DNA from 4 places in the Staphylococcus felis genome. Region 1 is predicted to be linked to each of the others. Evidence: riboswitches for the same ligand, from Rfam matches in the RefSeq annotation. Region 1 holds a riboswitch; each other region holds the start of a gene.

Evidence for each region. Region 1 has a riboswitch for thiamine pyrophosphate ahead of thiC (phosphomethylpyrimidine synthase ThiC). Riboswitches for the same ligand answer to the same signal wherever they lie in the genome.
Region 2: linked by a shared signal. The riboswitch ahead of thiO (glycine oxidase ThiO) and the one ahead of thiC (phosphomethylpyrimidine synthase ThiC) in region 1 are both predicted to bind thiamine pyrophosphate.
Region 3: linked by a shared signal. The riboswitch ahead of C7J90_RS01385 (thiamine phosphate synthase) and the one ahead of thiC (phosphomethylpyrimidine synthase ThiC) in region 1 are both predicted to bind thiamine pyrophosphate.
Region 4: linked by a shared signal. The riboswitch ahead of tenA (thiaminase II) and the one ahead of thiC (phosphomethylpyrimidine synthase ThiC) in region 1 are both predicted to bind thiamine pyrophosphate.

What each region holds. Positions count from the first base shown of each region.
Region 1 is NZ_CP027770.1:889,141-892,356, forward strand. Features, by position in the region: gene cls (cardiolipin synthase) at 1-1,355, shown strand, start outside; TPP riboswitch at 1,480-1,583, shown strand; gene thiC (phosphomethylpyrimidine synthase ThiC) at 1,919-3,216, shown strand, end outside.
Region 2 is NZ_CP027770.1:531,140-534,355, reverse strand. Features, by position in the region: gene thiO (glycine oxidase ThiO) at 69-1,178, opposite strand; TPP riboswitch at 1,262-1,362, opposite strand; gene C7J90_RS02615 (DNA-binding protein) at 1,426-2,025, opposite strand; gene C7J90_RS02610 (hypothetical protein) at 2,135-2,809, opposite strand; gene C7J90_RS02605 (general stress protein) at 2,983-3,216, opposite strand, start outside.
Region 3 is NZ_CP027770.1:277,878-281,093, forward strand. Features, by position in the region: gene C7J90_RS01370 (ThiF family adenylyltransferase) at 1-495, opposite strand, end outside; gene C7J90_RS01375 (thiazole synthase) at 495-1,262, opposite strand; gene thiS (sulfur carrier protein ThiS) at 1,264-1,464, opposite strand; gene C7J90_RS01385 (thiamine phosphate synthase) at 1,467-2,051, opposite strand; TPP riboswitch at 2,121-2,230, opposite strand; gene C7J90_RS01390 (Bax inhibitor-1/YccA family protein) at 2,247-2,864, opposite strand; gene C7J90_RS01395 (CHAP domain-containing protein) at 3,123-3,216, shown strand, end outside.
Region 4 is NZ_CP027770.1:25,442-28,657, reverse strand. Features, by position in the region: gene C7J90_RS00160 (YwpF-like family protein) at 116-550, opposite strand; gene C7J90_RS00155 (single-stranded DNA-binding protein) at 731-1,084, shown strand; TPP riboswitch at 1,758-1,861, shown strand; gene tenA (thiaminase II) at 1,932-2,621, shown strand; gene thiD (bifunctional hydroxymethylpyrimidine kinase/phosphomethylpyrimidine kinase) at 2,614-3,216, shown strand, end outside.

The DNA.
Region 1 (3,216 bases):
GGGCATGGTTGTTGTTATTATTTATTATGCCGATTGCCGGCTTTTTTCTATACCTCTTTTTTGGAAGGGCTGTTCAGCTCAAAAAACAAAAGGTATCTGGTCAAGAAATTGAAGATGCGAAAGATCGTGTCAAATGTCAAAAAGAGGATTTTCGTCAACAGACCTTTCAATCACATAATCCAGTTGTAACGAAACAAGCTGATCTTGTGCAATCATTACTTATCAGAGAGGCTAATTTTTTAAGTGAAAATAATCATGTTCAATTGTTTACAGATGGACATGAGCTCTTTGATAAATTGAAGCATGATTTGAAGCAAGCTCAAAAATATATTCATATGGAATTTTACATTTTAAATATGGATGGACTCGGTTCAGAAATATTGAATATTTTGACTGACAAAGCGAAAGAGGGGCTTGAAGTTAAATTGCTCTATGATGCAGTAGGGTCTAAACAATTGCGAAAATCTAAGTTAAAAGCACTGACAGATGCTGGTGCAAAAGTGGAAGCTTTTTTCCATGCAAAAATTATCCCTTTTATTAATTTTCGCGTTAATAATCGTAATCACCGTAAAAATGTGATTATTGATGGTGATATTGGTTATGTAGGGGGATTTAATGTCGGGGATGAATATTTAGGATTAGATGAAAAAATGGGATATTGGCGCGATACACATTTACGTATTCAAGGTGATGGTGTTGATGCTTTACAACTTAGTTTTATTCATGATTGGAACTCACAAGTGTCAGAAAATCTAGCATTACAATATGATGAACGTTATTTTCCAAAAAATGCTCGAAAAGATGGTAATGTGGCACTGCAAATCGGTTTAAGTGGGCCTAATGTCAGCTGGCCACAACTAGAATTTGCCTATTTGAAGATGATTATGAATGCCAAACAGACGATTCATATCCACTCTCCATATTTTGTACCTGACATTGGATTTGTCAATGCGTTGCGTATTGCTGCGAAATCAGGTGTAGAAGTTAATATGATTGTACCTAACAAACCTGATCAACCTTTTGTACATTGGGCTACACTGACTACGGTCGCGATGCTTATGTACGATGGTGTTAATGTGTATACTTACGAAAATGGATTTATCCATTCGAAAATGATGGTCATTGATGGAGAGGTAGCGTCAGTGGGTTCAGCCAATATGGATGCACGTAGTTTTCGATTAAACTTTGAAATTAATGCGATTATGTACAATCGGGATATCGCCATGACTTTGATCGATCAATTTAATGAAGATTTAAAAGTATCGAAGCGTTTAACACCAGAGCGTTATGAAAATCGTTCGAATTGGGTGAAATTCAAGCAATCTGTTGCCAAGCTCGTATCACCTATTTTGTAAATAGCTGAGTATAATGAGGCACTCAACTCAATAAAAACATAGGTAATGCCATCATGATAAAAGATAAATATGTAATTGTTTTATTCCATATTTAATGCTAGTATGTAAATTGTAACAATTTAAAATATCCTGCTAGGGGTGCTTTTGTAAGCTGAAAGAAGCATAATGTTTCAACCCTTTGTACCTGATCTAGATAATACTAGCGTAGGGAAGCAATGACGACAAACATGATTAAGCGACTGCTTTAGAAACTAAGATGAGTATGTTTAAGGTGCTATTGATAAGTGTCTTATTCAATGTAATGCTGTATATCTTAGTTTTAAGCGTGGTATAGATTAATTTGTTTTTCCATGAGGTTGAGACAAAAGTGTTGAGGATTTGAATCGGAACATGATCTACAAAATAACGGTTGGTTTTGTAGCGTCATGATTGTATGATTCAAAGTCCTGGCTATTAGGATACCGTTAATAGGTATGCTATAGTTTGAATACTTTACGTCTCAACTTTTTTTATGGGGTTATCTCAGCTACATGAGTCTCTTAGCACAATTTAGGGGGCTACTTATGAAACAAGAACAAATTGAATTGAAAAAGAATTTTCCAGCGAGTCGACGTATTTATAAACAAGGTGAGGATGCAGATATTCAAGTGCCATTTCGTGAAATTGAACTCTCTGAAACGGTGACAGATAATGAAGTACGTCAAAATGAACCTTTTGTAGTATATGACACAGCAGGACTCTATCACGATGAGTCATATGAAGTTGATGTGACTAAAGGGCTTCCAAAGTTACGTGAAGATTGGATTGAGTCACGTGGGGACGTTGAACACTATGAAGGACGTCGTGTACAATCAATCGATAATGGTTTCAAAAGTGAAGGCCATCGTAATTTTGTTGAACATCCATTTCGATACCAACCAAGACGTGCTCAAAATGGTAAGAATGTCACACAAATGCACTATGCCAAACAGGGAATAATCACAAAAGAAATGAAATATATCGCAACGCGTGAAAATGTATCCGCTGAATTCGTACGTGATGAAGTAGCAAGAGGACGCGCGATTATCCCCAATAATGTGAACCATCCTGAATCAGAACCTATGATTATTGGTAAAAACTTCCAAGTTAAAATCAATGCAAATATCGGTAATTCAGCAGTATCTTCTTCAATTGAGGCTGAGATAGAAAAACTCGTATGGGCAACACATTGGGGTGCGGATACGATTATGGATCTTTCGACAGGAAAAAACATTCATGCGACACGAGAATATTTAATTCGTAATTCACCCGTTCCAGTGGGGACAGTCCCTATCTATCAAGCACTTGAAAAGGTCAACGGTATTGCGGAAGACTTAACCTGGGAAATATTTCGTGATACATTAATTGAACAAGCTGAACAAGGAGTGGATTATTTTACAATCCATGCCGGTGTGTTATTGCGCTATGTTCCTATGACTGTAGATCGTTTAACAGGCATTGTTTCACGTGGCGGATCGATTATGGCACAGTGGTGTTTAGCGCATCATCAAGAAAGCTTTTTATATACGCATTTTGATGAAATTTGTGAAATTTTGAAGCAATATGATATTGCGATTTCGCTAGGTGATGGTTTACGTCCAGGTTCTATTTACGATGCAAATGATGAAAGTCAATTCGCTGAGCTCAAAACATTAGGAGAATTGACTGATATTGCATGGGAGCATGATGTCCAAGTGATGATTGAAGGACCCGGACACATTCCAATGCATAAAATTAAAGAGAATCAAGATTTAGCAGATTACTACTGTAAAGAAGCACCTTTTTATACGTTAGGCCCTTTAACAACAGATATTGCACCAGCTTATGATCATATTACCTCAGC
Region 2 (3,216 bases), 360 kb from region 1:
CGCTTCCTTTTAATTCCGATTTATAAAATAAGAATAATAGGAAGCGTTTATAAAATCAAGTATAATTTTTAAATTGTATGCTGATGAGGTTGGAATGGTTGTAATATTTCACGTGCTTGGTGATTGCCATCTACCAATTGCGCCATAAGTTTCCCCACAATCGGTGATAGAAGAATACCATTTCGATAATGTCCTGTTGTGACATATAGATTCGGACGAACTTCTCCCATGATGGGCTCTCCATCTGGTGTAATAGGACGAATACCTGTCCACTCTTTAATGATACGGCCTTGTTTTAATGCAGGAATCATAGCAATACTCTCACGGTCTAGCCAATTCAAGTTATCGCGATTATTCTGAGTGCTCCAGTTGTCGATTTCAGAAGTAGCGCCAATTAAGAAACGATTCGGCTTTTTCGGCACGATGTAACATCCATTTACATTAAAAATAGTTTCTTGCAAACCATGATAGTCAGATGCGATAAGTTTGACATCACCTTTGACAGGGTGCGTCGGTAAATGAATATTGAGGTGATGCAATAACGCGCCACTCCAAGCGCCAGCTGCGATAATCAGTTCGTCAGCATGGAAAGTTCCTTTAGACGTATGAATATGATAGCCCCCGTTATCCTGTTGAGAGATAGAAGTGGTTTCGGTATGAGTCAATAATTCGATAGATTCTCGGTGGGCTACTGATTTTATTAATGCTTGCGTATAAATATTAGCATTGATTTGTCCGTCGTCTTGAATTTTAAAAGCGGCACTTTGATTAGGATCAAGCTTTGGAAAACGTTGTGCCATTTCTGAGGAAGACAGTAGTTTAATCGTATGATCGTGTGATTGTAAAAATTGGAATTGTTTGTGTAGTGCTGTTATATCGTGGCTGTTTGAAGCCACTTTGATTAAACCATACTTTTGGTATTCAATATCGATACCTGTTTCACGCTCTAAATCTTTTGCAGTTTCGGGCATCATTGCACGACTTTGCATGGCAAGACGGTATAAAGGTGTGTCTTCAAAAAATTCATTTTGAGCACCTAGCATTCCTCCAGCTGCATAGGATGCATTCATTCGTGGAGTCGAGCGATCGATGATGCGAATGTGTCGGTGTTTAGATTTCAATTGACGTGCAATTGACAATCCCATGACACCAGCACCAATAATGACGGTTTGTTCCATAAAAAAGCCTCCTGCCAATGAGTAGGGGGCAAGAGGATGATTAGATTGAAATGGATACGCTAGAATACTGATTTCAGCAACAGTATATCGTATTAAAGCTTCCCTTCGTTGGTTCTAACCACTTCAGGTTCAAAGAGTTAAGATTCATCTTTCTCAGCTCACTCGAGCACCCCTAGCATTGTCATATTAAGTTAATCATGCATCACTTATTATAAACCGTGATAGATATTGTTGCAAAATGTACGGATTATCCTCCGAACAAGCGCTGTAAAAATCCTTTTTTCTCATTGCGTTCAATCGTATGTGCTAATGCTTTCTGCTGTTGAACTTGAGATTCAATACTTTGTTGTGTTTGATTAATCTGCTCAGTTTGTTGTTTTTGGGCTTCAGTAAGTGTCGCTAACGATTGATTGCTCGATTCAAGTTGTTGATTTAATTTTGTATGTAATGCTTTCAACTCTTCTTGCTGTTGATGGACTTGAGAAACCATTTGACCTAACATTTGACGTTCTTCGCGCATTTGATTGATTTCATTGCGTAATTCATTAAGAAGGTGTGGGACTTGTTGATCACTTGGAAGATGGTTTTGATCTTCTTTAACAATAACTTGTAAAAAATCTTTTTCCTGTTCAAGTTCTTCAAAAGCAAGCTCATAGCTATTTGTTCGACCCACACGTTCGGCGATTTCCTGGAATAATTCGATATCTTCTTCTTGAAAATCTGTCGCTTCACGACCGCGGTATTCTGTCTTTTTTAAGTGGTAGCCTCTTTCCTCAAGATGCTGCACAATTTTACGAACTTGTTTTTCGCTTAAGCCTGTTTTTTCGGCAAACTCTTTTGTTAGCATAAGTCACGATTCCTTTCTAGTTTTTTAGACAAACGGCAGAGTGCGTTCAGTAACCCGTAAGTCTTACCTCCTCATTATTGTAACGGCTTTATTTGCTGATTTCAAGGGGTTAGTCACTGACTTCTTTACTCAGCCCCATCTTGATAAGTAATGGATAAATAATCTTGCGAGGAAGACGGTTTGCAAATACATATTTGAGAATATAGCAAGATTTGATACTTGTTCCATAAATGTCTTTAGTCAATGGAATATTTGTTTTGATATACAATTCTAACGGAACAGGTTTTCCATTGCGATTGAGAGAAGGTTGTAAATAGTTGATGTCAGTTTGTTTGTCAAAGTCATTTTGCATGAGAAAGCGACGTCGAAAAGCAATGTCATCTGCTGTATCGTTGTCGACATTTGGTGATTCAAAGGTAGACTCAAACATAAAGAAGTTAACATCGCGCCCATGTAATTGATTAGCTAGTGCGTTCACACCTGTTTCTATTGCATCAAGTGTTGATTTAAGAAATGTTTTGCACTGAGGTCCTTTTTCAGCGATTAAGTAAATGATAAAACCAGCATTCGTCGTTGCTTCGTAATGTGCAGTCGCAAAGCTGACCACTTTTTGGTCATGAATGCCTACTAAAAAAACGTAATCGTTTTGTGTTTTTTCAGTTTTTAATGATTGCACGAAGACGGACTCATCTTCGGTTACAAGGGGGTCTAGTTTATCTTTATAAAATGCCATAGCAGGCGCATACCATCGATCTTGTGTCGATTTGATCTGTACAAATTCCATGTTGTTCACCTCTTTTAATTTGGATTAAGTATAGCATAGGTTCAATGCTTCAGTGAAAGTGGGCGTGATTGAAGGTACAATAAAAGGATTAAGACGCGAATACGGTCTTAATCCTTATGACTTAATGTGATAGGATTTAGGACGACATTGGACATTTTAGTCTTAAGCTCGTATTATTCAATATCACCAGTATGCTCTGATGGCATATGTTTATGTTCCAAACCCTTATCTTGACTTTGATACGCTGCGTTGTTGGCAACTTCACCATTCTTAACATTGTCTTTTTGACCGATTACGACAATTTTATTGTTAGAGATGTCTTGCTTTAAGTCATCCTTGGCATTCTCTTCTAAGTTGTATCGTGTCAAAACAGCTTCCTCGGCATCTTCACCAATAAAAAATCGCAT
Region 3 (3,216 bases), 610 kb from region 1:
CGGACCATCTTGATCAATCGGAAATACACTGACCTGACTTCCAATCACAGCCCCATATATATAGGGAATATTTAATTGGCGTGTTGCTTCATTGATTAAATAACGTGTTTCGAATTGATCGAGCCCATCAAGCACAATATCTGGCTTTACTTCTTCTAGTATCCCAATAATATTTCGGGCTGTGATTTCTTCATTTAAAGGATCGATTTCTACTTCATGATTCATCGCAACTAATCGCTTCTTTAATGCGAAAACTTTCGGCATCATCTCCTCTACATCAGCTTCAGTATAGCCGCTTTGTCGATGCAGGTTGGTTAAAGATACAATATCTTTATCAACAATTGTCAGCTTTTTAATTCCACTACGCACAAGTTGTTCAGCTATACCGCTTCCCAATGCTCCAACTCCTATAATAAAGGCATGTAGTTTTTGAAGTTTTTGTTGTCCTTGCTGACCAAATGGCGGAAATTTAACTTGTCTATCGTATCTATCCATTAAAGAAACCCTAACCCCTCAGAAGGACTAGATTGTACTGCATTATATTTGATAGGAATTCGTCCTGCTTCATAACTTAAACGTCCCGCTTCAATCCCCTTTTTCATTGCCTCAGCCATTTTAGCTGGATCTTTAGCACGCGACACTGCAGAATTTAATAAAATAGCATCTGCACCTAACTCCATCGCTTCAGCACAGTCTTTAGCAGAGCCAATCCCTGCATCAACAATAACCGGAACTTGGCTTTTTTCAACAATATATCGTAAGTTAAGCGGATTAGAAATTCCTCGTCCTGTCCCAATCGGAGAAGCTAACGGCATAATCGCATGTACACCTAGTTCTTCTAAACGTTTCGCCAAGACAACATCATCTGAAATATAAGGACAAACAATATATCCTTTTTCTAATAAAATTTCACAGGCTTTATATGTTTCAATAGGATCAGGTAATAAAGTATCATCATCTCCAATGACTTCAACTTTTATCATGTCACAAATCCCAGCTTCTTTCGCTAATTCAGCTATACGTACCGCTTCTTCTGCTGTTTTTGCTCCGGCTGTATTTGGAAATGTAATAAATTTGTCAAGGTCAACATTAGCTAAAGGATTCGGTAAACTTTTGTCATATAAACTCATACGTCTAACCGCAAATGTCAGCACTTCTGTTTCCGAAGCTTTTATCGCTTCTTCCTGAACTGTCTCATTATCAAACTTTCCAGTACCTAAAAACAATCTTGAATTAAACTCTAAATCTGCAATTTTAAACATCTTATCCGCCTCCAACAAATTCTAAAAGTTCTAATCTATCATTTGGTCTTACTTTTGTAGTTGACCATTCTGAACGCTTAACAACCTTCGCATTCAGCTCAACAGCCATACGTTTCGCTTCGATTTCAAAATGATTTAATATATCTTGTATCGTTGTATGTTCTTGAAATGTTTGTACTTCTCCGTTGACAATGACTTCCACCTTCATCCCCCTCTCTCATTCCATAATTTCGATAATTTTTGCACATTTTCAAAATTCTCGTTAAAAATACTCCCGATGCAAGCAATACCTCTAAATCCTTCCGATAATCGTTGCACTGTTTGGCAATTAATCCCACCAATCGCAACCAGTGGCAAACCTACTTTAAGCGCTTGTTCTACTTCTATTAACGTCCTCGGTTGTTGATTTGGTTTGGAAGCTGAATGGAATAAATGACCAAACATGCCAAAATCAATATGATGTTGCATCGCTTGTTGTATAGATTCAACTCGATGCACAGACATACTAACGGAAAAATCGGGATGTCGTTTTTTGGTTTCAAAAGCAGCTGGATCCATTTCTCTAAAATGAATACGTCTCACACCTAATTTTAATGCTAGTAAGAGATTAGAGTGGATGATGATTTTTTCTTTAGGAAACCCTTGTTGCATAAGGCCTCGTACCCAACTTAAAAGATCATCTTGTTCCATTGGCGTTCTTAATATGACGCCATCAATGAATGGCTCGACCTCCTTGAGACGATATTGATGTATTTGTCTTAATGTTTGAAAAGGTGTGACTGCTATCATCACTTTGACACCTCCTTGAATACAAATAAAAAAGCTACTTCTCTAAATAAATAGAAAAGTAGCTGAAAGCACGACGAAATGCCACTTTCCTACGCCAGTGCGAACTGGATCAGGTTCAGGAATTTCGAAATAACACATTTCGATCTCAGCCATTAATAATGGCACTTCCAGTGGTTTAATATATGTTTATAAAATTTACCTTTTGACCATACGAGCTAATTTTAACACGTATCGTATAATACGGAAAAGGTTTAAGAACAAATTAAATCCCATTTCGCGAGGAGAGAATTGCCCTCTTTTTAGACGATTAAAATCATATAATGTATATAACAAGAAGAGTAACACACCTACTATCGCTATCACAGTATGCAACATTGGATTATGTATAAACCAACTGATTATACTCATGACAATCAATACGATGAATGTTACAAACAAATATTTTCCCATATTAGAAGCATCTTTAATGAAAAAATAACCGATGAAACCAAATACGATAAATCCTAAAACAGCTATAATGACATTTTGAATCAATAGATTAGATCCTAAATCTTCTATAGTATACATCAATGTAGCATATGATAATAAACCTGAAATAATTGTATAAATATGAGACATAATAATACCACTAAATCTCGCACGTTGAACTACCATTGTGACCAAAATCAAAACCAATAATCCTATAGATAACGGCTTCCGCCATTCTATAGGTAAAAACTGCCCTAAATAAACAAAAACACCAAAAATCATCCAATAATACATAAAATAAAGCCAAACCTGACTATACTTCTTTTTTTGATTCTCATTGCGCATAACATGTCACCTTCCTTTAAAATAATACCCTTCATACAATATTACAAACTGTTTAATGTTCTGTTATGGGTTATCTATCATTCATTACCAAAACACTTATAAAATCAATTTAAGTTAGAGATTCAATTACAAAAAATATTTATTACAATATTACATATTTGTAACAACTCCCACAAATATAAAATTCTTTGTTATGATGAAAAAGAATATTTTAACGAATCAACGTAATTGCAAAACAACTTTTAAGGAGGCAATACATTGAAAAAATTAGCATTCGCACTTACAGCTACTTCTGGTGCTGCAGCATTACTTACGCAGCACGACGCTGAAGCATCCACGCAACATACCGTAC
Region 4 (3,216 bases), 860 kb from region 1:
CTGTCTCCTCGGAAAGTGAAGTTATATCATACAAATAACGCTAAGATACATTTTATAAAAAATCATCTTAGCGTTATTTGTTTTGGATTATGTCTCAGTCTATTTTTCCTGTTATTTATTGACGTTCATCTTTTAGGCGTGGTTTAGATTGCATCATGCGATTAAAAGTTGTAATTAAATCTTCTCCCTCTAATCCTTCATTTACAAGTTGTTCTAAAAGACTTTCGGCATACACTTGACGCAATGTATAAATATGACACTCAAATACAATAGAGATAGCATCTTCAAGCTGTGTAATATGTTTAATAGTTGCATCAAATAATGCGGGATCATTTGATGGACGCGTGATGACAACGCGGATATCAAGAAGCGTTTCATTTTCAAAATATGCTTCCATTTGTTCTTTATGTATATCAGATATCACGATTTCTAATAGCCAGCCGGTACCACTATTTTCTTTATTGATAATGACACCATCATAAAGTTCATACTCAGTGACACTTCTATTATCTGAAACAATTTGAAAACGGACTGCTTTAAAAGTCTTCATCTCCCCACCACCCTAAAAAATTTAAAATTTACGAAATATTCAAATCTACAGCTATTATAACTTAAAAACACAAAAATTTCTTGTAACGATTGATTTCTATAGTATCTTCTCCCTCATAAAATTAATATCTGGACTTTGCTAAATCGATACTGTTTAGTATACGATAAGCACAACAAGGAGGTGAACAACATTAATCGATTTCATGCGGTTGGCACTATTATTAAACCATTTAAATATTATGATAGCAACGGTAAGTGCTTTATCATTTTCACGGTTTCAGTAGAACGTGATTATCGTAGTCGCACCAATAAACCTATTTACGATTATATAAATTGTAAAGCATTTGGACAGCTAGCTACAAAACTAAATGAAACTGTAACTATTGGTGATGTTTTAATGATAGATGGCCAAATTCAAACCAGATTTTATAAGCATTACGAACAAAAAAAGTACACTACTGAATTATTAGTAACACATGTTTTCAATCTTTCCCAAATTGAAAAATCAGCCCAATCAACTTCTATAAAACTTTAAAAGATTTGCCGATGTTTGAATTTAAAAAAGTCTTCCCATTCCTATTAATAAAAGTCTCAATTAGCTGAACCATTTAAATAACCAAACCTTTATTCTTTGTGAACATTTTATAAAATAATAACTTCCAAAAAAGTACCCTACGAAAATAATTTATTTATATCCTGCCTATATCATAAAACGTTGTTTTCATCATTTTTAAAGTATATGCTTTAGACATTAAGACTGGTTGCGTTTAAAGTTTTGTACATTAGTAAACTTTATTCCTTTCTCTTAGTATTTACAAATAATCCTCCCAATAGTCTAAGCGATATTTGCATTTTCAAATTTCTCACTATGGATTTGAAATGAGGCGAGCATATAAGAGAATATGATTTTAAAATTGCCTTTCAATGACATGAAGACTTCAATGAGTTAGTGGTTATTGAAAGTTAAGAAATAGGTACATGTGGTTAAAGGTTAAGCAGAAGCAATAGATTAAATCAGCTGTAGAATCATCAATGTTTGCTGCTAATATACCTGTGTCATAGTCCTAAAATTGTCAATTTTGAATGGCAATTACAAGTGTTTTCTATATGTCTTGTCTCATTCTCAGTCCATGATACATATGTTGTGAACACTTGTTAATTTGATATTCCCATCAATTTTTGATAGATTTAAATTAAATCAAGGTAATAAAGACTACTAGGGGAGCCAAGTTGTGGCTGAGAAGCAAGTGTTGCTAAACTCTTTGAACCTGATATGGATAAATCCAGCGTAGGGAAGTAGCATATTTCATATTCAATATCAGTATGTGATTTAGGCTACGATGGATAACGTAGTCTTTTTTTATAACAAAGGAGTCGTGAATATGGATTTTAGTAAAACTTTAAAAATAGAAGCACAACCTATTATAGATGCTATATATAATGATTCTTTCATTCAATCTTTACTAAAAGGTAATGCATCATCTTCTTCAATAAAGCATTATCTTCGTGCTGATGCACGTTACTTAAATGAATTTGCAAAGATTTATGCATTATTGATTCCAAAAGTAAATACGAAAGAAGAGATTCAGTATCTAACGGAACAAATTCAGTTTGCCTCTTCAGGTGAAGTCAAAGCGCACCATATATTGTCTGACTATGTAGGTGAAGATTATAACGATATTATTTCGACTGGAGAATGGTATCCAACCGCAGATCATTACATTAAACATATGTATTATAATGCGTATGCGTTTGATAACATTGCTTACACATTATCCGCAATGGCGCCCTGTCCATATGTATATCAGCAAATTGGCAAACGTGCGATAATTGAAGGTGATGTAGCAGAGGAGAATCCACTTAAAGCATGGTTTGATTTTTATGCAACTGAAATGGATGAACTGATGAATCATATAGATCAATGGTTGAATCAGTATGCTGAAAAATTTAATCAACAAAATCAAGACATCTTAAAGCGAAATTTTTTACAAAGTACAGTACATGAGCGAAACTTTTTTGAAATGGCTTTTTCAAAAGAAGAATGGCAGTTTGGAGGAGAAGGTAATGAATAAACCTAATATTGCATTAACGATTGCTGGTACTGACCCTAGCGGGGGTGCAGGTGTAATGGCTGATTTAAAATCTTTTCATGCATGTGGTGTCTACGGCATGGCAGCAATTACAAGTGTACTGGCGCAAAATTCTATGGGCGTTCAACATATTCATAATTTAGATACGTCATGGTTAGAAGAACAATTAGAAAGTGTATTTAATGATGAAATGCCTCATGCTCTTAAAACAGGTATGATACCTACTACAGAAATGATGGCATTAATCGAATCATATTTAAAGAAAATTAAAGTGCCATACGTTATTGATCCTGTTATGATTGCCAAAAGTGGAGATTCACTTATGGATCAACAAGTTCGCAATCAATTAAAGACTACTTTATTACCATATGCTGACGTTGCAACTCCAAACGTTCCAGAAGCAGAAGAGATTGTCCAGTTTAAATTAGACAGTGTTGAGCGTATTCATCAAGCAGGACGATTTTTCATTAATGAAATTGGCGCAAAAGGTGTAGTGATTAAAGGGGGGCATCTTGAAGGTGATGCTATTGATTATTTATTTACAACTGAGGGTCACTATGAATTTAAAAATGAGCGC